2 regions of the Methylobacterium sp. J-001 genome follow, and region 1 is predicted to be linked to the other one. Evidence: riboswitches for the same ligand, from Rfam matches in the RefSeq annotation. Region 1 holds a riboswitch; the other holds the start of a gene.
The links. A riboswitch is a leader RNA that binds a small molecule or an ion and turns the genes downstream of it on or off. The one in region 1 is predicted to bind thiamine pyrophosphate.

Region 1 (14,537 bases):
CCGTGTAAAAAGCTTTCGCGGATTTCCAGATGCCGCTGATCTGGTTGCTGGCAACCACGATGATGATGGGCGCCGCGACGACGAGGACGGTCCCGACGACCACGTTGTAGTGGACGACGAGGCCGAACGCGACGAGGGCGCCGCCGGCGTCGATCACCGTGTTCGGCACCTGATGCAGGACGAAGTCCCGGATTTTCGTGATCTGTTGGAAGTGGTTCAGGACGTCACCGGACTTGAAGCCGGCGCCGTCGATTCGCACCCGCAGCAAGTGCGCGAAGACCCGGCGCGACATCCGTCGGTCGAGGAAGATTGCGAGTTCGATGATCAGGCGACCGCGGAACGCGGTGAGCAATACCTCCGCGCCGATCGACAGGATGGCGAGGACTGCCACACCGAGCAGGGGGAGGTCGGCCCTCCCGGCCACGATCGCGTCGACGATCCGCTGGGTCGCCACCGGGAAGACCAGCCCGACGCCGTAGCTGGCCGCGACGGCGAGCAGCAGCCGGACGACCTGTCGCCGGCGCAACGCGAGGGAACGGCCGAGCCAGCGCCAGCCAAAGGACGATCGGTCTGTCCGCAACGTCACCCCCCCGAATCGGGGGCGGATTGAGGCATACATTCTCGGCCCTGACGACCCGCTCCAAGGCGGGTTCGGGGCTCACCGAGATCGATCGAGTCTTGGCCGTTCGGCCAGGCCGAGACCGGCCTCGATCACGCGGCGCAAGCGGTCAGGAAAGCACGGGCGGCGGTGGCGGGGTCGGCCGCGCGCATCAGGCCACCCATCACGGCGATGCAGGCGGCCCCCGCGTCCCGGCACTCGGGTATGCGGTCGATCGTGACACCGCCCAAGGCTACCACCGGCAGGCCGGCGCGCAGGGAAGCGGCGATGCCCTCCGGGCCGAGCGCAGGGCCGTAGCCGGGTTTGCTGGCGGTGGGATAGATCGGGCTCAGCGTGACGTAGTCGGCGCCGGCGGTGGCGACCTTCTGTACCTCGGCGGAGGTGTGGGTCGAGACGCCGATCAGCGCGCCGGGTCCCAGAATCGCGCGCGCCGCCGCAATTGTCTCCAGTTCGCTCCCGCCACCGAGATGCACGCCGTCTGCGCCGAGCGCCCGAGCCAACGCGACATCGCCGCCGACCGTCAGGAAGGCGCCGGCCGCGCGCGTCCGTGCGGCGATGTCCGCGCCGAGTTGCTGCCGTACTTCTGGCTCCAGGTCGCGATCGCGGAACCAGATCCAGCGTGCGCCGCCGTCGAGAACCGCCTGGACACTGTCGGCCAGCGGACGGGACAGCCCGTGTCGATCCGTTACCGCCAGGAGCGGCGACGGCAGCGTTCTCACGAGCCGACGAGACCGAGTTGCGGGCTCGACGGATCGGCCCGGCCGCGGCGCGGGATCCGGCCGGCGCAAAAGGCGTCGCGCCCGGCCTCGACGGCGCGGCCCATGGCCCGGGCCATCCGCACCGGATCGTCGGCCTTGGCGATGGCGGTGTTGATCAGGCAGGCGGCGGCGCCGAGTTCCATGGCGATCACCGCGTCGGAGGCCGTGCCGATGCCGGCATCCACGATCACCGGCACCTGCGCGCGGCGGCAGATCAGCTCGATATTCGCCGGGTTGGCGACGCCCATGCCAGAGCCGATCAGCGACCCCATCGGCATGATCGCGGCGCAACCGAGATCCTCCAGCCGCTGGCAGACCACCGGGTCGTCGTTGCAATAGGGCAGGACCACGAAGCCCGCGTCCACCAGGTGGCGGCAGGCCTCGATCAGCTCGGCCACATCCGGGTAGAGGGTCTCGCGGTCGCCGATCACCTCGACCTTGATCCAGTTTGTCTCCAACGCCTCGCGGGCGAGTTCCGCAGTCATGATCGCGTCGCGGGCGGTCTCGCAGCCGGCCGTGTTGGGCAGGAAGCGTTTGCCCTTGAGGATCCGCACCGTGTCGGAGCCATGACCCTGGAGCGACACCCGACGGATCGAAGCGGTCACCACCTCGGCTCCTGAGACCGCGACGGCGTCGCGCATGATCGCCTGGGTCGGGTAGCCAGCGGTTCCGATGAACAGCCGTGAGGACAGCTCCACACCGGCAAGGGTGAAGCGATCCGCCTCGGCGTCGGGGCGCAGCGGCGTGACAGTCTGGTCCATGGTCAACCTCCCTGCATGGCGCGGACGATCTCGACGCGGTCGCCCTCGGCGACCGGGGTCGTGTCCCAATCCCGACGGCGCAGCACGCGCCCGTTCAACGCGATGGCGACGCCCTGCGGGCTTTCGATACCGGTTTCCTCAGCCTCGATCCGGAACAGGGCCGCGATGGTCTCGACAGCGTGCTCGCGCGCTTCGCCGTTCACGAGGAGCCTCATGCCGAGGCCCTCCGGGGTTCGGGTTGATCGAAGCGCGCCCGGGTGAACGGCTTGGCGATCTCGGGTAGCGCGCCATTCGTCACCAGCGCAGCGACCGCGTCGGCCGTGATCGGGGCGAGTAGATAGCCGTTGCGGTGATGGCCAGTTGCGGCGACGAGGCCCGGCGCCAGGGTGTCGATGATCGGTGCGTCGTCGTCCGAGGTCGGGCGGTAGCCGCTCCACACGGCTTCGACTTCCATCTCCTCAATGCCGGGCAGCACCCGGCGGGCGCCCTCCAACAGCGCGTACAGGCCGCCGGCGGTGACACCGGGGCGGAAGCCGCAATCCTCCACGGTGGCACCGACGATCAGTTGGCCGTCGCTCTTCGGCGCCATGTGGACCTGCTCGGTCCAGATCATCCGGCCGAGGGTGCCGGTGCGGGCGGTGGTGCGCAGGGCCAGCGATTGGCCTTTGAGCGGCCGCACCGGAAGGGCCAGGGTCTCGGGCAACAGACCGCCCTCCCCGCTCCAGGCGCCCGAGGCCAGAACGACGGTGCCGGCCGTCACGCCCTGATCGCCGACGCGAATACCGGTGACCGTTCCGCCGGACCAGTCGAGGGCCGTGACGGCTGTGTGCTCCATCAGGATCACACCGGCACGCCGGCAGGCGTCGGCCAGCGCTGCCATAACCAGGCGCGGATCCACCTGATGATCCAGCGGGCAATGGACCCCCGCGGTGACGGAAGGGCGTAAGCCCGGCTCCAGGCGCCGCACCTCTGTACCTGCCAGCCATGTGGCGTCGAGGCCGGAGCGGCGCTGGAGGTCGAAGCGGAACCGCAGGCGCTCGACCTCATCGCGGCCGATGGCCACCACGACGGTGCCGTCCGGCCGGTAATCGATCGGAAGACCGGTCTCGGCCTCGAGTGCGTCACGAAAGGCCGGCCAGAGCCGGAGAGATTCCAGGGCGAGGGGGAGAAGTGGATCCGAACCGGGCTCGTGCTCGGCGGCCGGGGCTAGCATGCCGGTGGCGGCCAAGCTCGCTCCGGCCCCGATCGTGTCGCGCTCGACAACCACGACCGAGCGGCCAGCCCGGGCCAGACGCCACGCGATCGACAGCCCGATCAGCCCGCCGCCGACGATGGCCACGTCAGCCCGCGGAGGCAGGGCTGCTTGCGCAGAGAGGCCGACCGGATTGCGGCGGTGTCCGATCGGTGAAGCGGGGCGGTCAAAGGCCAAAATCATCTCCGCGGGATTCCGTTGCGGAGATCGGGCCGTCGGCTTCGATAAGAAGCTGTAGCCTACCTTTCGGATGGCCGCGGTCCAATCCCTACGCCGGTATGAGCCGGATCAGGTTCGAAGGATTTCCGCGCCGCAGGTCCGTGAGGACGTGCCAGCGGTTTCTCAGCCCCTTGCCGGGGATCTCCCTGGAACAGCATCCGATTTGGTACCTGGCGCGGCCTCGGTCAACCCCGACGTCGCCGGTCCAGCCGGCACCGGAGAGTTTGCCTGCGTCGCAGCCATGGATCGCATTCCAATCGGGACGAACCCGCTTGAACGAGTCTCGTCATATCGAGGTCTCCATGCGGCAAGCTCGGCCGCGGAGCGCTTTCCTTCCCAACCCTGCAAGCAAATTAGAAATCTCGTTAGATCATTGTGTCTTCCCGATCTTAATTATTGATATTATTGGTATTTATGGGAATATGAAAGTCTCATAGGCCGATATATTGTAATTACAAGGCTAAAATTTTACAAATTTGCCGTGTAATATCGGCAGAAATTCCTCGCGAGAAATGACGATAGCGAACTTGTTTCAACGAACGTTAGGATATCGGGTTGCAATGCAGGCTCATTCAAGCCGCGGGAAGGCATCGATTTGGATTTGAGAACATGAATAGTTTCGGGAAGAAAATATGTCTCTCAATGATTGTGAAGAACGAGGCGCATGTCATTCGTCGATGTCTTGATTCTGTGAGGCCAATTATTGATCACTGGATCATTGTCGACACCGGTTCGACAGATGGCACCCAGGATGTCGTTCGCGCGGTGATGGCAGATGTGCCGGGTACGCTCGTCGAGCGCCCCTGGGTCGACTTCGCGTTCAACCGAACCGAGGCCTTGCGGCTCTCGCGTCCACATGCGCAGTATTCCTTGATCATCGATGCCGACGATCGATTAATCATCCCGGAAGGATTTATTCTGCCCAAGCTAAGTGCGGCCGGGTATATGTTTACCATCCTCGATGAGCATACTAAATATTGGCGTATTCAATTGGTAAAAAATAACAAAGACTGGCGATATCGCGGTGTTCTACACGAATTTCTGGAGTGTCGAAAGGATCCGCCGACGCCCACGCTTCCGCTCGCAATGCATCGCGGCAATGATGGCGCGCGTCATCGCGATGAGCTTTCGGAGCGACGCGATTTGGCCGTGCTGGAAAAGGCACTGGCCATCGAGAAAGACCCCTTCATGGTCGCACGATACACGTTCTACATCGCGCGATCTTATCGCGATGTCGGCGACGATTTGAAGGCGCTGGAGTATTACCTTAAGAGAGGCGATCTCGGGTATTGGAAAGAAGAAATATATATCAGTCTATTGAATGCAGCTTGGCTAATGGAAAAATTTGGCAGCCCCGAACACGAGGTCCTGAAGCTGTACGACCGCGTAATCCCAATCTGTCCGGGCCGAGCGGAAGCACGCCACAGTGCCAGTCAATACTGCCGCCGGATGAAAAATTTCACGGCAGGCTATCGCTACGCAGAAGCAGGGCTCTCCCTGGCGGCGCCAAAAGAGGGTATTGCGATAATGCCGTGGATCTACGAATTCGGGTTGCTGGAGGAATTCTCGATTGACGCCTATCATACAGGGCAGTATCGCGACTGCGGGGCTGCGTGCCTGAAGATACTTGATCTGTCGGGCGTTCCCAATGAGGTTCTTTCACGAACTGCTGATTTGGCTCGCTTGGCCCTCGTTAAAATAGCCGAACCCGCCTAACGTATGGCGTAATTCTCACGATGTTCGTCACCATTCCAGCAGAAATAGCTTCGGAGTATAAGCGCGAACGATTATCAGCGCCGCCAATCACAGTACCTGAGGACTATAGGCCTGATGCCCGCCGGGCATCTGCGTGTTGATGACGGCGCCAAGGTAGCGGGAGCATTTTGCGCGAGACGGTCAACTCGGTTTGCGCGGGCGCAGAAATTTCGGCCGGAACACCGCCATGGGCTCGCGGAAACCGTCGAGAACATGCTCGCCGAGCGGAATCGGATCCCCCCAGAGAAAATCAACGAAGGGCTTCGACATCAGCAGCGGCTCGCCGAGCAGGCGGTTCAGTCGGGCGAGCCGACTGGCGAGGTTCACGTCTCGGCCGATGACTGTGAAATCCAGCCGGGAGCCCGAGCCGACATTGCCGTAGGCGGCTTCGCCGTGATGGAGCGCGATTCCGGCCGCAACCGGTACGGAGAACTGATGCAGGGCATTGGCCTCGTCGAGGGCCGCGAGCGCGTGCTGGGCGGCGGTAAGTGCGCCCTTGGCTGCCCCCCCGAGATCGTCACCGGATTCTCGAAAGATCGCCAGCAAGCCATCGCCCAGATATTTCAGGACTTCGCCACCTTCGCGCTCGATCGGTGGCACCAGGCAATCGAAGAAGACGTTGAGCAGCCCGACCGCCTCCTCGGGGGTCATGTCGGCGGAGGTGCGGGTGTAGTCGCGCATGTCTGCGAACAGGATCGCCGACCGGATCCGCGTCACCTGCCCGCGACGGATGTCGCCCGCCAGGATCGCCCGGTGCGGCTCGTCGCCGACATAGAGCCTCAGCACGTGATCGAGCTGCTTGTTGAGGACGCGCATCTCCACGACGGCGGCGAGCGCGGGCATGACAAAGCGCAGGATTGCGATGTCCTCATCGCGAAAGCCCTCCGGGGCCCGGGTGGCGAAGGTGATGCCGTTCTTGGTGCCGTTGGTGAAGAACAGCGGCGCAACGACGTAGTGGGTGTAGCCGCCGGCCTTCAGGTCGGGGATGATCGCGTAGGCATCGTCCGGGGTCTCGGAGATGTCGAGGATCAGCCATTCGCCGGTCTCGTGGACCGTGTGGAACGGACTGTTGAGATAGGCCTCCCGCGATCGGCCCCCGTGCGGGAACAGGCGCACGCTGGTGCCGCCGTCCCGGGTCCAGACCCGCCCGACGCCGGCATATTCCGAGTGCAGGGTGTCGATCGCCGTGGAGGCCCGATCCACTGGCACGCCGACCGCGATCAGGCGCTCCGCGAGGCCGGAGAGCATGTCCTCGGCCTTCTGCAGCCGGGCACCCTCACCGAGCAACCAATCACGGATGCCCACCGACGGCTGGAGCGCGCCGAAGGGCACGTCATCGGCTTCCGACCCGTCCGCGAAGGCCGTCGGCAATCCGGGCGTTGGCGGGCGGCGTTCGAGCATGGCGCCAAGGTGGGGACCGCGCAGCCGCCTGGCAACGCGGTCGGAGGAGAGGCGCCGCGGTAGGCCGCGACGGGGGCTCAGTTGTCCAGGAAGCTCCGGAGCTTCCGGCTGCGCGAGGGGTGCTTCAGCTTGCGCAGGGCCTTGGCCTCGATCTGCCGGATGCGCTCGCGGGTGACCGAGAATTGCTGGCCGACCTCTTCGAGAGTGTGGTCGGTGTTCATGCCGATGCCGAAGCGCATGCGCAGCACGCGTTCCTCGCGCGGGGTCAACGACGCCAGGACCCGGGTCGTGGTCTCGCGGAGGTTCGACTGGATCGCCGCGTCGATCGGCAGGACGACGTTCTTGTCCTCGATGAAGTCGCCCAGGTGGCTGTCTTCCTCGTCGCCGATCGGCGTCTCGAGGGAGATCGGCTCCTTGGCGATCTTCAGGACCTTCCGCACCTTCTCCAGGGGCATGGCCAGCTTCTCGGCCAGCTCCTCAGGGGTCGGCTCGCGGCCGATCTCGTGCAGCATCTGGCGCGAGGTCCGGACGATCTTGTTGATCGTCTCGATCATGTGCACCGGGATGCGGATGGTCCGGGCCTGGTCGGCGATCGATCGGGTGATCGCCTGCCGGATCCACCAGGTGGCGTAGGTCGAGAACTTGTAGCCGCGGCGGTACTCGAACTTGTCCACCGCCTTCATCAGGCCGATGTTGCCCTCCTGGATCAGGTCCAGGAACTGAAGACCACGATTCGTGTACTTCTTGGCGATCGAGATCACGAGGCGCAGGTTGGCCTCGATCATCTCCTTCTTGGCCTGCCGGGCCTCGCGCTCGCCCTTCTGGACCATGTTGACGATGCGGCGGTACTCGCCGATCTCAAGGCCGGTTTCGGAGGCGAGATCGAGGATCTGGGCGCGCAGCTCGGTCACCTGCTTCGAGCCGCGCTCGACCAGATTCTTCCAGCCCTTGCCGCCCAGGGTGCCGACACGCTCCATCCAGTTCGGGTCGAGCTCGTAGCCCTGGTAGTGGCGCAGGAACTCGTCCCGGGCCACGCCGTGGCTCTCGGCATAGCGCATCAGCCGGCCCTCGTGGCCGATCAGCTGCTTGTTGATCGAGTAGAGCTGGCCGACCAGCGCTTCGATGCGGTTGTTGTTGAGCGACAGCGACTTCACGTCGGCGACGACGCTGTCCTTCAGCTCGATCTGCTTCTGATTCTGGGCCGGGCTGTTCTTCTCGCCCGCGGCCTTGCGCTCGGCGCCCTCGGTCTGGAACTTGCGCAACTTGCGGTAGTTCGCGGCGATCGCGTCGAAGGTCTCGAGGACCCGCGGCTTGATCTCCGCTTCCATCGCAGCGAGGGACACGTTGTTCTCGAGATCGTCCTCGTCGTCGCCACCCTCCGGGGGTGCCGGCGGCTCGGCCTCGTCGGCACCGTCCTCGCCTTCGCCCTCGGCGATCTGTGGCGCGTTCTTCCCGTCGGGACCGGCATAGGTCGCTTCGAGATCGATGATGTCGCGCAGGAGGACCTTGCCCTCGACGAGCTCGTCGCGCCAGATGATGATCGCCTGGAAGGTCAGCGGGCTCTCGCAGAGGCCCGCAATCATCGCCTCGCGGCCGGCCTCGATGCGCTTGGCGATCGCGATCTCGCCTTCGCGGGACAGCAGCTCGACCGAACCCATCTCGCGCAGGTACATCCGCACCGGATCGTCGGTGCGGTCGGTCGGCTCCTTGGTGGTCGTGGTGACGGCCACGGCGCGAGTCGGCGCGACCTCGGCAACCTCACCGCCCTCGGATTCTTCTTCTTCGCTGTCGGCCCCGTTCGCGGTCTTCTCGGTGGCGGCCGCCTCGTCGGTCTCCTCGGCCTCGACCACGTTGATGCCCATCTCGGACAGCTGCGACAGCACGTCCTCGAGCTGGTCGGGATCGGACTGGCCCTCGGGGAGAACCTCGTTGACCTCTTCGTAGGTCACGTAGCCGCGCTTCTTGGCGAGCTTGACCATCCGCTTGACCGAAGCATCCGTCAGGTCGAGGAGCGGCCCGTCGGTCTGCTGCTCGGGGGCAGCGTCCGTCTCGTCCCGTTCCGTTGCCTTCGTCGCCATGATCAGCCTATTGTTTCGGGTGCGGTGCGCTGCGGAGGCCTGAAGAAGGCCGCTCCACGCCGTCGGCGCCGCGATACTTGCGAGTGGCCCCGGATTGCTCCGGAGGCCTTGAGTCGTCGGGTTCCGTATGCAAGCCCGAGGCTTGACCGATTGTTAACTATGGCAGGGTTGTGCCCGCCGCCACCGCCATCGCACGGCCGTCATGCGGCGGTCGAGTCGTTCGACACCGGCTTGTCGGCTTCAGCCTCGGCGGCGAGGACGGTCTCAAGCCTCGCCTTGACTTCGCAGAGCCATGCCCACCCGGCATCGGTCGGATCGTCCTCAAACGCCTGCCGTGCTTCGCGAAGTTCGCTATGTAGCGCTCCTGCCTGCCGGTGCAAGATCATCGCCTGTCGTAGAGCGTCCCCGCGCTGCTGCGGATCGGCGTGCGGAGACAATGTAATCCGGTCGCGGGAGCGGGCGAGCGCGAGAATCCGCTCCGCCGCCTCTGCGAGACCTGCCCGTGTGATGCGGCTTTGCAACAGGTCGGCATTCGTTTGCCCGTCCTCTGCGGCAGATGCGACCAGGACCGACAGAAGAGCCCGGGAGTCGGGATCCTCGAAGTCGAGTTCCGAGACCTCGTCGCCGAATTCGGTGAGCATTTCCGGGTGGACCAGCAGCGTGCCTGCGATCACCGCCTCGCGCACGGGCGCCGCGCCGGAGAAGCCCGCCGAAGCGGTCATCGAGGCGCTGGGGCTGCCGGTGATGCGCGGTGAGACCGGCTCGCCCGGACGAACGAACCGCCGGCCTTGCCCCTGCCCTCTCGGCCCGGGCCCAGGTCCGGCGGAACGCGCGCTGCGCGGCGACAGGCTGCGCAGCCGCTCCTCGATGTCGTCCCGGTAGTAGCGCTTGACCGTCTCGTCACGGATGGTGGCGACGGTGGCGCGCAACGTCTGGGTGAGGCCCGCCCGCCGCTCGGGCGTGTCGGCCGGCCCGGATTCGAGCGCCCGGCGCCAGAGCAGTTCGGACAGGGGCAGAGCGGCCTGCAGCACTTGGTCGATGGCGCCCGGACCACCCGAACGCAGCAGATCGTCCGGATCCTGACCGCCCGGCAGCAGGGCAATCCGCAGCGAACGGCCGGGCTCCAGGGCCGGCAGGGCGATGTCGAGGGCCCGGAAGGCCGCCCGCTGGCCGGCCTTGTCGCCGTCGAAGCACAGGATCGGCTCGTCGGCGTGGCGCCACAGCAGGGCCAGTTGCTCCTCGGTGAGCGCAGTGCCCAGCGGCGCCACCGTCTCGGGATGGCCTGCCAGCGTCATCGCAATGACGTCGACATAGCCCTCGACCGCGATGATCGAGCTGCGCTCGTGCGCCGCCTTGCGGGCGCCGTGGAGGTTGTAGAGCGTCCGGCCCTTGTGGAAGAGCGGCGTCTCCGGCGAGTTCAGATACTTGGCGCGCACCTCCTTGGAGAGCGCCCGCCCCCCGAAGGCGACGACCCGGCCGCGGGTGTCGGTGATCGGAAACATCACGCGGTCGCGGAAATAATCGTACGGGACTGAGACATCCTCGCCGCCGGCGAGGAGGCCGAGCTCGACCATCAGACCCTTGTCGACCCCCTGCCCGGCGAGGTGGTCGCGCAGGGCGTAGCGTTCGTTCGGCGCGTAGCCGAGCCGGAAGGCGCGCTGCGTCTCCTCCCTGAGGGCCCGGCGCTCGAGATAGGCCCGGGCCTCGCTCCCCTGCCCCGCGCGCAGCCGCTCCTCGAACCACCGGGCGGTCATCTCCATGACCTCGATCGCCCCGGCGCGCTGCTTCTCGGCGACGCGGGTGTCTTCCGTCGGCGCCGGCAGGCTGACGCCGGCCTCGCTCGCGAGCCGCTCCACCGCCTCGGGGAAGCTCAGGCCCTCCGTCTCCATGAGGAAGGTGAAGATGTCGCCGTGCTTGGAGGAGGAGAAGCAGTGATAGAACTGCTTCTGGTCGTTCACGTAGAAGGACGGTGTCTTCTCGGCGTTGAACGGCGACAGGCCGCGCCATTCGCGCCCGGCCTTCTTCAATTGCACCCGCCGCCCGACCACGGAGGAGGCCGGCAGCCGGGCTCGGATCTCTTCAAGGATGTGGGGCGGATAGCGCACGGGGCCTGCGGATCGACTGCCTGACCGCCGGATATAGCGCGCCGGGGCGGGTCGAGTCCCGCCCGGTCGATCGAAGCTTCGATCAGGCGGGGGATTGCGGGGAGCGTTGGGGGGCCGAACCTCAGCCCTTCGCTGCCAGCGCAGCCTTCACCAACCCGCTCGCCTTGCCGAAATCCATCCGCCCCGCGAAGGTGCCCTTCAGGGCGGCGATGACCCGGCCCATGTCCTTCTGGCCCGCAGCGCCGGTCTCGAGAATCGCGGCGTCGACCGCCGCCCGCATCTCCGCCTCGTCCATCTGCTTGGGCAGGAACGCCTCGATGATCGCGATCTCGGCGCGCTCGTTGGCGGCGAGTTCCGGGCGGCCGCCCTGGTCGTAGACGGACGCGGATTCGGTCCGCTGCTTGATCATCTTCTGGAGCAGCGACAGGATCTCCTCGTCGGAGGCCGGCTCCTTGCCGAGGCCGCGCGCCTCGATATCCTTGTCCTTGAGGGCGGCCTGGATCATCCGCACGGTGGCGAGCTTGTCCTTGTCGCCGGCCTTCATGGCCTCCTTCATCTCGGTGGTGAGGCGGGCGCGCAGCATCTCGATAAACCTTCCGACGGGAGAAACGGGGGGCTGGCCTGCACTTTGCGGGTGTTGAGCGGCTTCAGCTACAGGGCCACATTGACCCCATCGCGGGCCGCTCGTTAAGAGCGCCGCACACGATCATGCCGCCAGCCGAGCGCGCCGCAACGCGGTGCCTGCCTTCGGCCGGACATAAGCGAGACCGACCCGATGCTGCAAGACGCCGCCGCGCAGGCCTCCAAACCCGCTGCCCCGGAGCCCTGGGCCGAACCCGTGGCGACGGCCCTGCTGGTGCTGGCGGACGGGACCATCCTGGAGGGCTTCGGCATCGGCCGGACCGGCATCGCCGACGGCGAGGTCTGCTTCAACACGGCGATGACCGGCTACCAGGAGATCCTGACCGACCCGTCCTATGCCGGGCAGATCGTCACCTTCACTTTCCCGCATATCGGCAATGTCGGCACCAACGACGAGGATCTGGAGAGCCTTGAGGCGGCGCCGGCCTCCGGCGTGCGCGGGACCGTGATCGCCTCGGCGGTCACCAAGCCGTCGAGCTGGCGCTCCTCGTCGCATCTCGACGGTTGGCTCGACGCCCGCGGGATCGTCGGCATCACCGGAATCGACACCCGGGCGCTGACCGCCCGTATCCGCGACCACGGCATGCCCAACGCCGTGATCGCCAACGATCCCGAGGGCCGTTTCGACCGCGAGGCTCTGAAGGCGCGTGCCGCGGCCCTGGCCCCCATGGAGGGCCTTGACCTCGTGCCGCCGGTGACCAGCCGCGCGAACTCGGATTGGTCGGAGACCATCTGGGCGCTCGGCGAAGGCTACGGCGCGCGTGCGCCCGGCCAGGGCTTGAAGGTCGTGGCGATCGATTATGGCGTGAAGCGCAACATCCTGCGGCTGCTGGCCCAGGCCGGCTGCGACGTCACCGTGGTGCCGGCCACCACCAGCGCGGAGGACATCCTGGCGCTGAAGCCCGACGGCGTGTTCCTGTCCAATGGCCCCGGCGACCCGGCCGCGACCGGCGCCTATGCCGTGCCTGTGATCCGCAAGCTGCTCGACGAGAAAATGCCGACCTTCGGCATCTGCCTTGGGCACCAGCTCATGGGCCTCGCGCTCGGCGGCCGGACCGTGAAGATGGGCCAGGGCCATCACGGGGCGAATCACCCGGTGAAGGACAAGACCACCGGCAAGGTCGAGATCGTGTCGATGAACCACGGCTTCGCGGTGGATCCCGCGAGCCTGCCGGCGAGCGCGGTGGAGACCCACGTCTCCCTGTTCGACGGCTCAAATTGCGGCCTCACCCTCACCGACCGTCCGGCCTTCTCGGTGCAGCACCACCCGGAGGCCTCCCCGGGCCCGCGCGACAGCCACTACCTGTTCGAACGCTTCGTCACGCTGATGCGCTCCGGCGAGCCGGAGAAGGCCGCCGACGCCTGACGGGCAACGATCGGCGCGGTCCCATTCAGGCCGCGCCGAGGTCACAAAATCCGCGAATTCCGGCGGCCTTATCGGCCCATCGACGGACCGCGCATGGCGGTTCCGTCCGAGGGGATTGCCGGATGACCATCGACGAGGCACGCGACGACTTCTCCCGCCTGCACCGCACCTTCATGGTCCATCTTGGTATCGCGTCCGGCCTCGCCTGGGCCACGGCCCTCTACGCTGCGGTCTACGCGCCGTGGGTGCGCAACATCCGGGCACTGATCGATCCGGCGGCGGGCCTCGACCGGGTCGAGAGCACGGTCTCCTACCTGTTCGCCATGCCGGCGGTACTCGTGCTCGCCTGGGTGTCCCTGTATTTTGGCCGCGAGATGCTGCGCCGGGCGCAGACGCTCTCGAACGTCGCGCTGGAATTCGCCGCGGCGGCCGTCGTCGCCTTCGGGATTTTTTATCTGTCCATCGACCGGGCGCTCGCCGCGCTCCACGCCAGCTTCTGAGCGGGGGCGGCGGGCCGCCCCCGCCGACCCTACTGCACGTTTGCGAACAGCGGCTCGAAGCGCTTGGCGGCCAGCTTGCCGTGCTGGACCGCCTTGGCGGCTTCCAGATTCTCCGGCTTATCGCCGACCTCGATCAGGCCGACCATCCCCATGATGTAGTGCGGCGAGCACTTGAAGCCGTACAGGCCGGGCTTGTCGAAGGTCACGGTCTCCTCCCTGCTGACCACGGTCTTGAAGGTCGGTGCGCCCTCCGGCGCCATGCCCTTGATGAGCTCGGCGTTGTGGCCTTTGTCCGTCGGCACGAACCGGACTGTATCCCCGGGCTGGATCTTCACGAAAGCCGGATCAAAGACCATCATGCCGCCTGGGCCGCTGTTGAGCGTCTTGATGGAGACTTCCGTGGCCTGCGCCCCTGCGGTTGCGCCGAACAGAAGCATTGCCGCGCCGAACGTTTCCCTGATCATCGTCTATCTCGAATTGGTATCGTTATAATCGACGGACCCGTCGATCGGACGAGCTTTATGGTTCCGGCCGAGACTCGGCAATGCCATTCGGGCTCGGGTCAATACTTGAGAATTATTTGAAACTTGGGCCGGGCCGGCTGGCGCGTCCGCGATGCCCGGCGCAACCGGCGGTCGGGCACGGCCTTCCAATGCGCCGATCCCCCGTGTAAACGCGGCGTTCAACGACAATCCCGCCACGCGCGTCCGGGAGCAGGGCCGATCCGAGCCGTGCCCGACCGGGCGCGCTTGGCCTGAAAAGGCCGCAGATGCCCAAGCGCACCGATATCTCCTCGATCCTCATCGTCGGTGCGGGGCCGATCATTATCGGGCAAGCCTGCGAGTTCGATTATTCCGGGACGCAGGCCTGCAAGGCGCTTCGCGAGGAGGGCTACCGGATCGTCCTGGTGAACTCGAACCCGGCGACGATCATGACCGACCCGGACATGGCGGACGCGACCTATGTCGAGCCGATCACCCCGGAGATCGTCGCCAAGATCATCGAGAAGGAGCGCCCGGACGCGATCCTGCCGACGATGGGCGGCCAGACGGCGCTGAACTGTGCCCTGTCGCTGCAGAAG
Region 2 (14,537 bases), on a different contig from region 1:
GGCCGCGTCCGCGGATGCTGCCGATGCTATGAGGGACGGACGGAGCCGGCATCGTTAGACGTTGTGGCGAAGGTCGCGGAACGCGATACGGCGGGCGTAATGCCAGCACCATCCGGAAGCACGCGCCCCTCATGCTGAAGCTCCTCCTCCCCGCGGCGCTCGCCCTCGCGGCGGGCGTCAGTATCGTCATCCAGCAGGCGCTGAACGCCAATCTGCGCACGGCCCTCAACTCGTCGGCGTTGTCGGGCGTCGTGAGCTTCACGGCCGGGGTGGCCTGCATGGTCGTCTTCGCCCTCGTGGCCCGCGACCCGATCCCGTCCGCCGGGGTGCTGGCGCGGATCCCCTGGTGGGCGTGGAGCGGCGGGATGTTCGGGGCGATCTTCATCGGCCTCGGGATCGTGCTCGTCCCGCAGCTCGGGGCCGGAACCTTCCTGGCGCTCCTCGTCACCGGCCAGATGCTGGCGTCGGTGACCTTCGACCATTACGGCTGGCTCGGCTTGACCCAAAGGCCGATCGACCTGCCCCGCGCGCTCGGCGTCGCGCTCCTGATCGGCGGCGTCGTCCTGATCCGGCGCTGAGCCGGACCGGCTTACTCCCCGATCCCGAACAGCTTCTCGACGAAGTTGCGATCGTCCTTGGCAGGCGCTCGGCGCGCCGGGGCCTGCTGGCGGGGCGCCTGGGCGGCCGGATCGCCGAAGATCTGGCCTAGGATGTCCGTCGGGGCGCTCGGCGCCGCGCTCGCCACCGAGGCGGTGGTCTCGGGCGGCGGCTTGCGCCAGCGGTTCAGGCCCGGCAGCGGCACCGGGTTCTGACCCTTCAGCGCCTGGGTCATGTAGGTCTTCCAGATCTCCGCCGGCAGGTTGCCGCCGGTGACCTTCTTGGTCAGCTCGCCATCGTCGTTGCCGAGCCAGATCCCGGTGACGAGGGTGCCCGAATAGCCGATGAACCAGGCGTCGCGGAAATCCTGGGTGGTGCCGGTCTTGCCCGCGAGCTCCCAGCCCGGGATGTCGGCCTTCTTGGCGGTGCCGGAGACGAAGGTCTCGTGCATCATGGCGTTCATCATGCCGTCGGCATTGGCATCGATGACCCGGCCGAGGCCGTTATCGGAGCGCTTGTACAGCACCTTGCCGGCGGCGCTCTTCACGGAGGTGACCACGTAGGGGATCACCCCGGTGCCGCCATTGGCGAAGGCCCCGTAGGCGCCGACCATCTCCAGCAGGGTCACCTCGGAGGTGCCGAGCGCGATCGAGCCGTTGGCCTGGAGCGGCGAGGTGATGCCGAGGCGCTGGGCCGTCTGAACCACGGTCTTCGGTCCGACCTCCTGGCCGAGCCGCACCGCCACCGTGTTGAGCGAATGCGCCAGCGCCATGCGCAGGGTGACCGGGCCCTCGTAGCGGTGCGAGTAGTTCTCGGGCGCCCAGGTGCCGATCCGGATCGGCGCGTCGTCCTTGACCGTCTCGGGCGTCGCCCCGTGCTCCACGGCGGCGAGGTAGACGAACGGCTTGAACGAGGAGCCGGGCTGGCGCTTGGCCGTGGTCGCCCGGTTGAACTGGCTCTGCGCGTAATCGCGCCCGCCGATCAGCGCGCGGATCGCCCCGTCGGGCCGCATCGAGACGAGCGCACCCTGGCCGACGTTGAACCGCGCGCCCTTGGCGTTCAGCTCGTCGGTGAGCGCCTTCTCGGCGAGCCCCTGCAGGCCGGTGTCGACGGTGGTCTGGACCGTGATGTCGGTGTCGAACTTGCCGACGTAATCGTCGAGCACGTCCATTACGAGGTCGGCGACATAGTTGGCCGAGCCGCCGCCACGGGCGTTGGCGGGCCGGGCCGGCTGGGCGAGCGCCACCTTGGCGTCCTGCGCCGGGACGAAGCCGAGCTCCTGCATGGCGGCCAGCACCTGCGCGGCCCGGGCCTGGGCGGCGGGTAGGTTGCGGTTGGGGGCGAGCCGCGAGGGCGCCTGAACGAGGCCGCCGAGCATCGCCGCCTGGGCCAGCGACACCTCCTTGGCGGGCTTGCCGAAATAGCGTTGCGCGGCGGCCTCGACGCCGTAGGCGCCGGCGCCGAAATAGACGCGGTTCAGGTACAGTTCGAGGATCTCGTCCTTGCTGTACTTGTGCTCCAGCCAGAGGGCGAGGATCGCCTCTTGGATCTTGCGCGAGGCGGAGCGCTCAGGCGTCAGGAACAGATTCTTGGCGAGCTGCTGGGTGAGCGTCGAGCCGCCCTGCGCGACGCCGCGCCGGGTCAGGTTCTGGCCGATCGCCCGGAGGATGCCCACCGGGTCGACGCCGAAATGCTGGTAGAAGCGCCGGTCCTCGATCGCCACGAAGGCGCGGGGCAGATAGGGCGGCAGCTCCTTGATCGAGACCACCCGGCCGCCGGTCTCGCCCCGGTTGGCTAGGAGCGAGCCGTCGCTCGCCAGGATGGCGATGTTGGGCGGACGCTTGGGCACCGCGAGTTGGTCGATCGGCGGCAGCTGCGAGGCGTGGTAGGCGATGAGGCCGGCGATGCCGATCACCGCCCACAGGCCGAGCACAACGGTGCCGTAGACGATCCGGCCGAGCCACGACCGCCGACGCCGGCCGGACTTTTTCTGGGTCCGGCGTGCCGTCGTCTTGGCCGGGGGCCGCGCCGTCTCGTCCGCTCGCTTGCCCACACGTTCTCCTGTCCCGGCCCGGTCGTCCCGAGACAGGCGCAGGTCGAGTTCGCCGCGATCCCGGACGCGCCCTTCCGGCACGTCGAAATTCGGCTCCATCCTGCCCCGACCCTTGGCCATGCATCCCGTCTTCGAACGATCCGACACCGACGCGCGCGTGCGTTGCGGTGCAACCGCGTTTCCGCACGCTAAATGCGGCGGTTTAAGGGGTCGTTAGCGTTCCATTCAGCACCCGAACCGGGTGGACGGATGGGCCAGGGCCTCAACCCGTGGCTGTCGGATCCTGGCCCAGCACCCGCCGCGCCTCGGCGAGCAGAACCGGATGCCGGACCGATTGGGGTCCGGAATCGGGGGTCTCGCGGCCGAGCCGGGCGATGCGCGATTTGAACAGGCGCCGGCGCAGGCCGAACCGGCCGATGCTGGCATTCAGCGCCAGCAGGACGGTCCGCACCGCCTCGGTGCGCTCGCGCTCCTCCACGATCTCCGCCTTCAGCATGGCCTCGCGTTTCAGGGCCGCATCGAGTTCGAGGCGCACGACAGCCCGGCTCGCCTCGTCCCGACGCGCGGTCTCGAGCTGGAGCCGGCATTCCTGCAGCGCGCTGAGGATCATGAGCTCCTGCGCCGACGCATCCCGCATGGATTCCTCCCGGCGCGCCAATCCCGGTGGACAACCCGGCACGCGCCCGATCCCTGTCACACAAACGTCGGTCCCGGCCTGCGACCGCGTGCAGACCATCACGGGTTCGCCATACCGGGGCTGAGCCCTAGCCGGAAGCCACCGCGCCGCGATATCGAGGCCGCGATCATCGGCGAGAGAGGGATCGACGACGTGCGTTGCAGGATTGCCGTGGCCCTGGGGGGCCTCTTGCTTGGTTCAATTCAGGTCGGGCCGGCCTCGGCGCGGGTCGAGCAACTCGACACGGTGAACCTGGTCGCCTGCGCCCAGGATGGCGGCGTCTGCCGGATGCCCTACCCCACGAACGTCTATTACGGCGTGCCCGGCAAAACCAACGGTCGCCCCTTTCCGCAGGGCGGGATGGTCCCCTGCAACAGCCAGACCTTCGGCGATCCCGCCCCTGGCCAGCCGAAGAGCTGCTGGTACGCGCCGCGCCTGAGCGAGACCCGCGGCGGCGGAATCGCCCCCCGGGACCGAAACGACGATTACGACGACCGCCGACGTGACGATTACCGCGAGCGCGACGAGTACCGCTACGGCCGCGATTACGACCGCCCGCGGCCGCGCCGGTCCTACGACGACGATTACGACGCCCCGCCGCGGCGCAGCTATCGGGACGACCGGGACGAATATTGATCGTTCGAGGGTGATACCAGTCGCACCCCCATATCCGGGCTGTTAACCACCCTCCGGCATCGTCCAATCTGCGAGCCGTGGCGTCGCGAGCCGGGTGGAGATTGCGATGACGGAGGATCGCCGCGGGGCATTCCGGAAGAATGCCTTCACGTTCGGCACGTTGCTGCTCGCCTGCGGCGAGGTCAGCTGCCTGGTCTGGGACGCGACCGAGACGGGCGCCCAGATCGAGGTCGAGGGCGATCAAGCGGTACCGGACCGCTTCCCAATCCGCCTCACGGACGGGGCCGATCCGCGACCAGCCGCAGTGGCGTGGCGGAAGAGCCGCCGGATCGGCGTCGCCTTCGAGGGCTGACGTCCTTCGTCACGTCGCCGCCAGGGTCGAGCGCGGGCGTGGCCCGGCCACCAGCCGGAACTTCTGAGGGCGCACGAACAGCAGCTTGAGCGGCGTGTCCCGCACCATTCGTTCCAGCGCCAGCGGCAGCAGCAGGGCGGCAGCCATCACGATCAGACCGGCGAGGCCGATATCCGTGACAAGCTCGGTGCGGACCAGGATTTCGCGGGTCGCGGCCATCGGCAGCGAGAAGGCGAGATAGATGACGATCGAGCGCCGGCCACAGGTCCGCAGGCCCTCGGCCACGCCGCCGCCCGCCCGCTCGATCAGGGCGGCCATGACCACGATCGCCAGGGCGCCGGCCGCCCCGAGGGCGAGGCTGACCAGCGGCAGGCTGGCGAGCGTCGGGTAGACCGAGCTGCCGGTCTGGGTCAGGGCGAGCCAGCCTTCCACGGCGGCCCAGGCGACGAGACCGCAGAGCGCGAGGCCGGCATGCCGGCGCGCCCCATCGGCCAGAGCGAAGATCCGACCCGCGAACAGGTAGCCCGCCACGAAGTAGACGTAGCGGCCGCAGAACTCCTCGATCAAAGTCGCATCGCTGCGGATGTCGGCGATCTGCAGCAGGGCGGCGCCGGCGAGCAGCATTCCGGCCGGGCATCGGCGCAGGGCCTTGGTCACCACGGAAAACACCGCCAGCAGGTAGACGAACCACAGGCTGGAATACGGCTCGACCAGCGCATGGGCGAGATGGGCGGCGAACGCCCCGGGCCCGGAATCGCCGACGATGCTGCCGTAGCGGGCCGCCGACTGGATCACGAGCCAGAGCAGGTAGAAATACGCGAAATGCACCACCCGGCGGTCGGCAAACAGGCGCCAGTCGCGGTCGATGACCCGGCCCAGGAACAGGCCGGACAAGAGGAAGAAATCCGGGATCCGAAACGGCTTTGCGAAGGCCACCACCGGGTGGAGGAACCCCTCCCCGCCCATCGCGACGCCGGTGCCGATGGCGGAATGCATCATCACCACCAAAAGGATGCAGATCCCCTTGGCGACATCCACCCAGGCCAGCCGCCCGTCCCCTGCCCCGCCCATCGTCCAACTCCGCGATCGAGGTGAGTGTGGAGCGGCAAGGTTAGCGGGGATGCGTGCCCGGCTGCGGAACCTGCGGACGTGCTGAGCGCCGGGTAAACGGCCGGCTCAATCCCGGCGCCGCCCGGCCCGGCGGTCGCGGGTCATGCGGGTGGCGGCGTGGAAATCGTCGGGCTTGCCACGGATCCAAATCAGGAAGCGCGCAATCTCCGGATCGGTCCGCAGGGCGTCGACATCGGCAAGCCGCTTGGCGATCTCGGCCTCGCTGTAGCGGGCATGAATCGCCGAATGGCAGATCTGGTGCAGGCGGACCGTGCCCTGATGGGTCCCGCCCTTCAGCTTCGGGGTGAGGTGATGGCGGCTGGAGCGGGCGCGCGGCGGGATCGGCCGTCCGCAGAGCGGGCAGACCGGATCCGCCCGGGGGGCGGCGCCCGGCATATCCGGGTCGTCTGCGTTCCAGCGCCAGGAGCGGCGTCCGACCAAGCGATCCCTCCTTCCATCCCGATCAGGGCACAGCGCCGTCCGCCGCGAGACAGGCCGGCCCGACGCGCCCGCGAAACGCCGCCTCGGCCTCGCGGTCCCGGATCCCGACGATCGAGACGTGGTCGCCCGGGACCAGCTCGAACCGCGCCCGGGGGCCCGCCGCCGCCGCCAGCGCCCGGGCGAGCTTCGCCGGCACCACCGGGTCGTCGGCGCCCTGAACGATCAGGACCGGCTCGGTCCCGCCGCGGATGCGCAGGTCCGAGCGGAAGGTGTCGCGCAGGAGCCAGGGCGGGGCCAGCGGGACATGCAGCCGCACGGCGTGCGTGAGCGAATCGAACGGTGCCTCCAGGTAGAGCCCGATCGCCTCGATATGCCCGGCCATGGCCACCGCCACCGCGGCCCCCAGGGAATGCCCATGCAGCAGGATCGGCGCCCCCGGGGCGCGTTCCATCGTGGCCGCCACCGCCGCCATCCCGTCGCGGATCAGCCCGTCCTCGCTCGGCGATCCCGTCGAGCCGGGATAGCCGCGATAAGCCAGCGCCAGCACGCCCCATCCGGCCCCGCGCCACGGATCCGCAGCGAAGCGGGCGGCATGCGGCTGGGGCCGGGAGCCGTTACCGTGGAAGCTGATCACCACCCCGCAGCCCGGACGCGGCGGCCGCCACAGGGCGAAGAGCCGCTCGCCATCCGCGGTGGTCAGGGTGATCGCCTCGGTCCCGGGCGGCGCGAACCGGTCGCGGGCCGGCTCACCCGCCCAGGCCGCCCCCGGATAGATCAACCGCCGCTGGAACACCGCGAGGGCCACGAGCGCGGCCAGATAGACCAGGACCACGCCGGCCAGCACCAGGAGCAGGATGCGCATTTTTGAAGATTGGGTTGAGAGACCTTGATAGCTGCGTTTCGCTCGTCTGAGGAGGCGAGGCCGATTGGTGGCCGGGCAGCCCCAATCCTATCGCGCGCGCTCAATCAGGCCGTGCATCAAGCCGCCTTCCGGATCGTGAAGTCGACATGCACGGTGTCGTAGGGAAACACGATCCGCCCGTCCTCTGTACGATCCAGGACGCCCGCGTTCAGGAGCGCATGCACGTCGCCATGCGTGTTCTTGACGTCGCGATCCAGCAAGCGCGCCACGGCCCGCAGCGACATCGGTTCCTGCCCGGCCAGAATCCGGATCAGCTCCCAGCGGCGGGGCGTCAGGACGGTCCACAACCGCTCGACCGTCGGAAACGAGATGAAGGCGCCCTGCTCCTCGCCGCGGAAAGCCGCCAGCGCCCGGACAGTGCTGTCTTCGATGGTGGAGACACCGATGGTCACGGTCTTCATGGTCATCTCCAGGATGCGACATCGGCCCAGAAGTCCGCCATCAGGGCCTCTGAGCTTGTAAAGGTGTAAGGCACTTCCCGCTCGCCGATATGCTTGTGGTCGCCCTTCCCGGCCTCGTTGTCGTAGCGGAGCACGCAAGCACCCTCGACCACGAAAGCGAGCCGATACTTGAAGCCGTGGGCGCTTCCACGAACCGGAGACAGCACCCTCCAAACGACGAGTTCGGCGAACGACCGATCGGCCGTGACCTCGATCCGTTCCCTGAACAGCAGTGCGGCGTCCATGACGTTGGCGAGAATGCCAACGGACCAGGTCGTTGGCAAGCGTGCCAACAGGCATTCGGAGAGGAGCTTTCCCACATCCCGGCAGCGGTGATCCGATCCCGGCGGCGAGCCGCGCGGTGGTCCGCCCCGCTACCATGCCGAACCGCGCGATCCTGTCAGCCCCGCCCCGCACCACAGCATTGACAAACCCATTGCCGAGGCCGAGTCTTGAACCGTTCCGAGGGGGGCCCTGCGAGGGGGCTGAGATTGGGCACGCTGCCCTGACCCTTGAACCTGATCCGGCTCATACCGGCGGAGGGACGGGAACCTGCGGCTGCATGCGTGCGGCCGGATCTCATCTCAGCCATCGCGTGGTCCGGAGCGCTCCAACACGAGGAGAGGCCCACGATGAACGCACCCGTTCTCCCCAAGGACGTGAAAGGCAGCCCGGAGACCGTGACCACGGGTCCGGTCACCGGATCGCGCAAGGTCTATGCGAGCCCGGCCGGCCGGTCGGACATCCGCGTGCCCTATCGCGAGATCGTCCTGTCCGATCCGAAAGAGGAGCCGGTGCGGGTCTACGATCCGTCGGGCCCCTACACCGAGACCGACGCGCGCATCGATCTCACCGCCGGCCTGCCCGGCGTGCGCGAGCCCTGGATCGCGGCACGCGGCTACACCGCGGTCGAGCCCCGCGCGGTCAAGCCCGAGGATAACGGCTTCGCCGGCGACAAGCTCGTGGCCCCCTGCCCGGCTGCCCGCACGATCCGCAAGGCTGGCCCCGGCCAGATGGTGACGCAGTACGAGTTCGCCCGGGCCGGGATCATCACAGAGGAGATGATCTACGTCGCCCACCGCGAAAACGCCTGCCGCGACGCGATGCTGGCGGGTGCCGAGGCCACGCTCGCCGACGGCCAGAGCTTCGGCGCCTCGGTGCCGCCGTTCATCACCCCCGAATTCGTCCGCGACGAGATCGCCCGCGGCCGGGCGATCATCCCGGCTAACATCAACCACACCGAGCTCGAGCCGATGGCGATCGGCCGGAATTTTCTGGTCAAGATCAACGCCAATATCGGCAACTCGGCCGTCACCTCGTCGGCGGCGGAAGAGGTCGAGAAGCTCGTCTGGTCGATCCGCTGGGGCGCCGACACGGTCATGGACCTGTCCACCGGCCGCAACATCCACAACATCCGCTCGTGGATCATCCGCAACAGCCCGGTGCCGATCGGAACCGTGCCGATCTACCAGGCGCTCGAGAAGGTCGGCGGCGACCCGCTCAAGCTCGATTGGGAGGTGTTCAAGGACACCCTGATCGAGCAGGCCGAGCAGGGCATCGACTACTTCACCATCCATGCCGGCGTGCGGCTGGCGCATGTGCCGCTGACCGCCCGGCGGGTGACCGGCATCGTCTCGCGCGGCGGCTCGATCATGGCGCGCTGGTGCCTCGCCGGGCACCGGGAATCGTTCCTGTATGAGCATTTCGACGAGATCTGCGACATCATGCGGGCCTACGACGTGTCGTTCTCGCTCGGCGACGGCCTGCGCCCGGGCTCGATCGCCGACGCCAACGACGCGGCCCAGTTCGGCGAGCTGGAGACGCTCGGCGAGCTCACGAAGGTGGCCTGGGACAAGGGCTGCCAGGTGATGATCGAGGGCCCCGGCCACGTGCCGATGCACAAGATCAAGGTCAACATGGAGAAGCAGCTGCGGGAATGCGGCGAGGCGCCGTTCTACACACTCGGCCCGCTGACCACCGACATCGCCCCGGGCTACGACCACATCACCTCGGGCATCGGCGCGGCCATGATCGGCTGGTTCGGCACCGCGATGCTCTGCTACGTCACCCCGAAGGAGCATCTCGGCCTGCCCGACCGGGACGACGTGAAGACCGGCGTGATCACCTACAAGATCGCCGCCCATGCCGCCGATCTCGCCAAGGGCCACCCGGCCGCCCAGCTGCGCGACGACGCGCTCAGCCGCGCCCGGTTCGACTTCCGCTGGGAGGACCAGTTCAACCTGGGGCTCGATCCGGACACCGCCCGCCGCTACCACGACGAGACCCTGCCCAAGGACGCCCACAAGGTCGCGCATTTCTGCTCGATGTGCGGACCAAAATTCTGCTCGATGAAGATCACGCAGGATCTCCGCGCCGAGGTTCTGGCCATGGAGGAAGCCGGCGCGGTGATCGGCGCCGCGCCTGCGATGTCCAAGGCGGAGGCCGAGGCCGGCATGCGGGCGAAGTCGCAGGAATTTCTGGCCGAGGGCGGCAAGCTCTACGTCGACGCCGCCGAGTGAGCGCGCGGCACGCCCCGTCCGGTCAGGACGTGGGCGTGCCGCATCCGGCGCCGCCCCCGCGCGGCGCCGTGATCGAGATCGCCGAATCCGGCTCCGCTCCGTAGGCATCGTAGAGTGCGGCCAGCATCAGATCCGCGGCGATGCCGAGATTCGGAGGGTCTCCGAGGAAGATCGTGCGGGAAAAATTCGTCCGGGGGTCCTCCTGGACGTAATGGAGAGCGCGCAACACGGCCTGCGATTGCGCGTCGAGCTCGAAGGCCGGGCTGCCGTACGCCCCCGACGAGGCTTCGCACAGCATCTCCGTGTCGAAGGGCTGGAAGATGCACTGGACGTAATGCATCGGCCGATCGCGCAGCGCGACGACGACGAAGCGGTCGCGCGACGTTTCGACCGGGCCGCGCCGATGGATCCTCTCAAGGCGCGCCACGATCTCGCAGCGATGCTGCAGAACAAACGCCTCCCGCGGCGACAGCCCTGGGCGCGCCTGCGGGCTGGCCGGAGCGGCGGCGCTGAGGGCTGTGGTCATGATCACAGCCGCCATACGGATCCGGCGCATGGGCGCCTCCCGACGCACGCCTCCGCCGGTGGTGCGGCGGCAGTCGTGAGCCCCCGCCCCTCGCGAAGCGCGACCTGAGCGACCTGAGCGACCTGAGCGACCAGAAGAATCGTAAGTTCGCGCGTCTTAGGTAACAGGATCTTCATCGCGAGTCCGGCCGCGGCTCGGCCATCCCCTGCGCTGGGGGGCGCCATTAACGAGCTGTTAGGCCGCAGATCCGCTGAATCCCCCAATCACAGGATCGTAGGAGATCAGCCATGGATATCCGTCCGCTGAATGCGACGACGCCGGGGCCACAGGGTCTCGACGCCCTCGCGGCGACCGCGACGTCGGCCGTCACGCAGGAAACCGCGCCGGCGCAGGCCGCAACGCCACCGCTGGAGCCGGCGGTAAAGCTCGACATCGCCCCAACCGGCGACAAGGCACGCTACATCCAGGATCCGGATACCAGCGCGATCGTGTTCCAGGTGGTCGATCCGAACTCGGGCAACGTGGTGGAGCAGCTCCCGAGCGAGACGGCCCTCCGCAACCGAGCCTACGACGCCGCCCGCGAATCGCACGCCGCCGCGGGCAATCTGTCTCGGATCGCCTGAGCGCGCACACCCGGACCTTTTGGCGACCGCACCCGTCCCGCAGGCGCCGCGATCCCGTCGATACCGAAAACGCCGTTTGACGCCGTTGCCGCCCGGCTGTTAGATCGCTCCCGTACACGGGCGCACGGAGCCCCAGCGAAGCCACGGCCTCGCTGGCGCAGATACCACCGCACCGTTCGTGTCCGCGGGCGTAGTTCAGTGGTAGAACGTCAGCTTCCCAAGCTGAATGTCGTCGGTTCGATCCCGATCGCCCGCTCCAATTCCGTTCATCATACTCGTCGATCCGATTTTTCCCGGAAGCGTGTCGCGCTCGCGGGTTAGGGCGACCGCGTGGCCCAACGGTCGGCGTGTCATCGGTCTCGCGGTTTCGACGCCCTGCCCAATTGCGGCCTGGGACTGGCCGATCCCCCCGGCCTACCTCGTTTGGCGGAATCGGACGGGCGGCGGCTCTGGTCTGTGTTCACGTCCGGACGGCAGCTTTGCCAGCCTCGCGGCGATCGGGATGAGCAGGTGGAGCCTGGCTCGAGACTTCGCTGACTGGGATCTGGCAGAGCCGGCGTCGGGGAAGTCTGGGACGGGGTGCGATGGCGGTGCGTCGAGATCTGGCAGCCTTCGGACCCAGGGATCCCGAGCTGGCCTGGCTTCAGCCCGGCGACGAGGGTTCGGTCGCCGGCTGGCCGCTTGGTCGTTCCGGCGTTCGTCGACACCGCACCATCGCGCTACCGCGCCTCGGGCTGTCCGCGATCCCCTGGATCCTGCTGATCATGCTGGCGCCGGTGAGCGGCGAGCAGGTGAAGCTGCCCGGACTCGAAAAGCTGGTCTGGCTCGGAGCCGATCTGGCCGCCCTCGCCTTCCTGGTCCTGCGGCGCGATCTCGGCAGCACGCTGTTCGGAAGTCGGCCGATCATCCTGCTCTGGCCGGCGCTCGCGATCCTGTCGGCAACCTGGTCCCTGACCCCCGGCATCTCGGTTTATCACGGCGTCCAGCTGCTCGCCACGATCGTGGCCGGAATCGCCCTGCGGGCCACGATGGGATTGTCGGGTATCGTCCGGATCGTCTTCCTGGGGCTCCTGGGCGGACAAATCCTGTCGGTCGTGTTGGGCGTGGCCGCGCCTGGACTGACCCGCGGACTCAGCGGGGAATGGTCGGGGGTCTATTCACACAAGAACGTGCTTGGGGGTTTGATGAGCCTCCAGCTTCTCTGTGCCGCCTGCCTCTTCCTTCAGGGCTGGCAGCGGGCCCTGACGGGGGCGGCCTTCCTGGGAGCGCTGGCGCTCCTCGCCTCCTCCCATTCCGCCACGGCCCTGGTGGCCGGAGCTCTGGGACTCGCGCCGCTCAGCGTGATCATTGCGTGGCGCCAGGGCAACCTGGTCACGGGCGTCTGCTTGGGTTTCGCGATCGCGCTTGCCGGGATCGGCATCCTGGTCGCCGCGACCTACGGTGCAGACCTGTCGGCCCGTCTCCTCTCCGATCTCGGCAAGGACACGACGCTGACCGGCCGCACGATCCTCTGGCAGTTCGGTATCGATCAGTTCTGGCGGGAACCCGTCATCGGCATCGGCTACAAGGCCTATTGGGAAAGCCCGATTACGACCGCGCCGTACCTGCACTTCACCACCCAGCAGAAGCTCTGGTTCTTTCACAACAACTTCATCGACGTCGCGGTCGCGTTCGGGATTCTCGGCCTCATCGTCTTCACGGGCGTGATGCTGGATACGGCCCGCCGGGTGGTCCAGCATTTCGCGCGCGCGCCGGGCTACATCGAGGCTTGGCCGATCCTGTTCCTGACCCAGACCAGCCTCCTCGTCGGCTTCGAATGCCCGCTCTTCGTGAATCATGGGCTGCATCAGCTCCTGCTGGCAGCGAGCCTGCCGCTTCTCCGGCCGCGGCAGACCGGCTGACGGACGATCGGGGTGGGCGCAGGATTGCGGGCGCATCGCCGGGGACGACAATCGCCACGACGCTCGAATCGGAAAGAAAATCGGAACTGCTGAAGGCCACGGACGGCTTATCAGTATCGTTTCACGTCCGGTCGGTGACGAGATCTTTATGTGTGAGACCAATTTTATTTATCGATCGAATTAAAGACGAAAACTTTAAGATAAATCTTGACCTGCGACCTCCGTAACTTAGGTTTCGTGTTTTTGGCACCCGCATGCCGAGAGGCGCAAGGCTCGCAATTTGGACGTACGGCGACTACTGAATTCGGATGCGCAAATTAATTGTAAAACTCTCGCTTTTTGCGCAATATCGGGCAGCAAAGGTCCGTACCATGTGCTGCATTGCAATATCCATCCCGCGGTTCCGTGAGAGACATGCCTATATTACACGGCATCTCCAGACGATCTGGGGTCCTGATTTCGAGATCATCGGCATCGACGGGGCGGTGGCGGGTCGGGACGCATCGCCCGGGTCCGATCTGAGCGCCGGACAGGTCGGCTGCGCGCTGTCGCACTTGGCCGCCTACGAGGCCGTGGTCGCCCGCAATCTGCCCTGGGCGCTGATCGTCGAAGACGACGCAGTGCTGCCGCCCGATATTCACGACATTCTCATCCGGGTCGAGGCAACGCTGCGCCGAGGCGACGTGGTCCTGCTCTACAATCGTCCGCAGTATCGCGCCGCCTTCAGTACCGTGAACGCCGACTCGATTGGCGATTACCGGTTGTGTCTGCCCATGAGCATGGGCGGTCTCGGCACGACGGCCGCATACGTGATCACCCGGCAGGCAGCGGAAGGCATCCTGAAGGCGAACCAGCCCGTGGTGGCCGCCGCTGACAACTGGGGATATTTTTACGAGCGCAGGGCTTTCACGCGGGCACGGGTGATGTCGCCGAACCCGGTCTCGCTCAAGCCGTTCGAATCCACGATCTTTCCGTCCGGATCGAAGATCGGCAGTGTCATGAAAGGGAGCCGTCTGCTCCAACCCCTGCTTGCGGCCAGACGCAGGTTCCTGACCGCACGCATGACGGGGAATACGGTGCTGGTGGACGAAGTCTCGCCCTACGCGAACCTATCGCCGCAATAACTGAGATCCATGAGATCTAGGCATTCGTTGATGTAACGACGCGACGTCCACACGTCCATCGACGCGATCATCTTCGATCAATCAGTCCAACATTCCCCGAACGCCAGCCGAGACCCTTCGCGTCACGACAGGGACAGCACCGCAAAGTCGCTTCCGGTATCGTGCGCTGCAGATCCGTATCTCAGTTCGCAAACGCTGCACGCGTTCGAGATTTGGAGCTTTGCACCTGCAAACACCGCGGAGCCCATTCGTCGAGTGCGGGTGACTGAGACTGGGCTTTTTTTCGTGCCGAGGCGGAGGCCGTTCCATCTGACGTGCCACGCTGTGAGCCTGCACGTAACCCCAAACCGCAACCGAAAGGCGTAGCCGGGTTCCGTCGTCTTTAACCATGGACCGGGATCGAACCGTGACAGTTTGGCTGTCGAAGCGCGGAGGAATCGTGGTCGCACCGGCGGTCCCGTTGAAACGACGCATCCAGAGCCACCCGGCCGCCGCGCTGCCGCTGCGCCCGCCACGATCCTGAGGCAGCGAAGACTGACGATGATCCGCTCGTTCTCAACCACCGGTCCGAACGCGACCTTCTCGCTCCGGGCATCCTGGCTGGCTGGCCCGATCTT

Region 2: it holds a riboswitch for thiamine pyrophosphate, as region 1 does, so the genes downstream of both, thiC (phosphomethylpyrimidine synthase ThiC) here and thiO (glycine oxidase ThiO) in region 1, are expected to answer to the same signal.

The regions. Positions count from the first base shown of each region.
Region 1 covers NZ_JAKSYN010000148.1:43,532-58,068, reverse strand. Annotated here, with positions in the region: gene MKK65_RS19070 (peptidase domain-containing ABC transporter) at 1-586, opposite strand, end outside; gene MKK65_RS19065 (thiamine phosphate synthase) at 712-1,338, opposite strand; gene MKK65_RS19060 (thiazole synthase) at 1,335-2,138, opposite strand; gene thiS (sulfur carrier protein ThiS) at 2,141-2,353, opposite strand; gene thiO (glycine oxidase ThiO) at 2,350-3,573, opposite strand; TPP riboswitch at 3,638-3,766, opposite strand; gene MKK65_RS19045 (glycosyltransferase) at 4,219-5,325, shown strand; gene MKK65_RS19040 (adenylate/guanylate cyclase domain-containing protein) at 5,506-6,765, opposite strand; gene rpoD (RNA polymerase sigma factor RpoD) at 6,843-8,843, opposite strand; gene dnaG (DNA primase) at 9,044-10,948, opposite strand; gene MKK65_RS19025 (GatB/YqeY domain-containing protein) at 11,070-11,531, opposite strand; gene carA (glutamine-hydrolyzing carbamoyl-phosphate synthase small subunit) at 11,724-12,956, shown strand; gene MKK65_RS19015 (hypothetical protein) at 13,079-13,456, shown strand; gene MKK65_RS19010 (pseudoazurin) at 13,486-13,920, opposite strand; gene carB (carbamoyl-phosphate synthase large subunit) at 14,226-14,537, shown strand, end outside.
Region 2 covers NZ_JAKSYN010000227.1:170,165-184,701, reverse strand. Annotated here, with positions in the region: gene MKK65_RS30455 (aldo/keto reductase) at 1-32, shown strand, start outside; gene MKK65_RS30450 (DMT family transporter) at 132-578, shown strand; gene MKK65_RS30445 (transglycosylase domain-containing protein) at 590-2,770, opposite strand; gene MKK65_RS30440 (hypothetical protein) at 2,913-3,287, opposite strand; gene MKK65_RS30435 (hypothetical protein) at 3,480-3,962, shown strand; gene MKK65_RS30430 (hypothetical protein) at 4,069-4,314, shown strand; gene MKK65_RS30425 (acyltransferase family protein) at 4,324-5,385, opposite strand; gene MKK65_RS30420 (HNH endonuclease) at 5,491-5,865, opposite strand; gene MKK65_RS30415 (alpha/beta hydrolase) at 5,888-6,727, opposite strand; gene MKK65_RS30410 (hypothetical protein) at 6,844-7,188, opposite strand; gene MKK65_RS30405 (DUF6516 family protein) at 7,191-7,472, opposite strand; TPP riboswitch at 7,683-7,789, shown strand; gene thiC (phosphomethylpyrimidine synthase ThiC) at 7,860-9,746, shown strand; gene MKK65_RS30395 (TY-Chap domain-containing protein) at 9,769-10,302, opposite strand; gene MKK65_RS30390 (hypothetical protein) at 10,560-10,895, shown strand; tRNA gene MKK65_RS30385 (tRNA-Gly) at 11,080-11,154, shown strand; gene MKK65_RS30380 (O-antigen ligase family protein) at 11,480-12,796, shown strand; gene MKK65_RS30375 (glycosyltransferase family 25 protein) at 13,105-13,920, shown strand; gene MKK65_RS30370 (hypothetical protein) at 14,461-14,537, shown strand, end outside.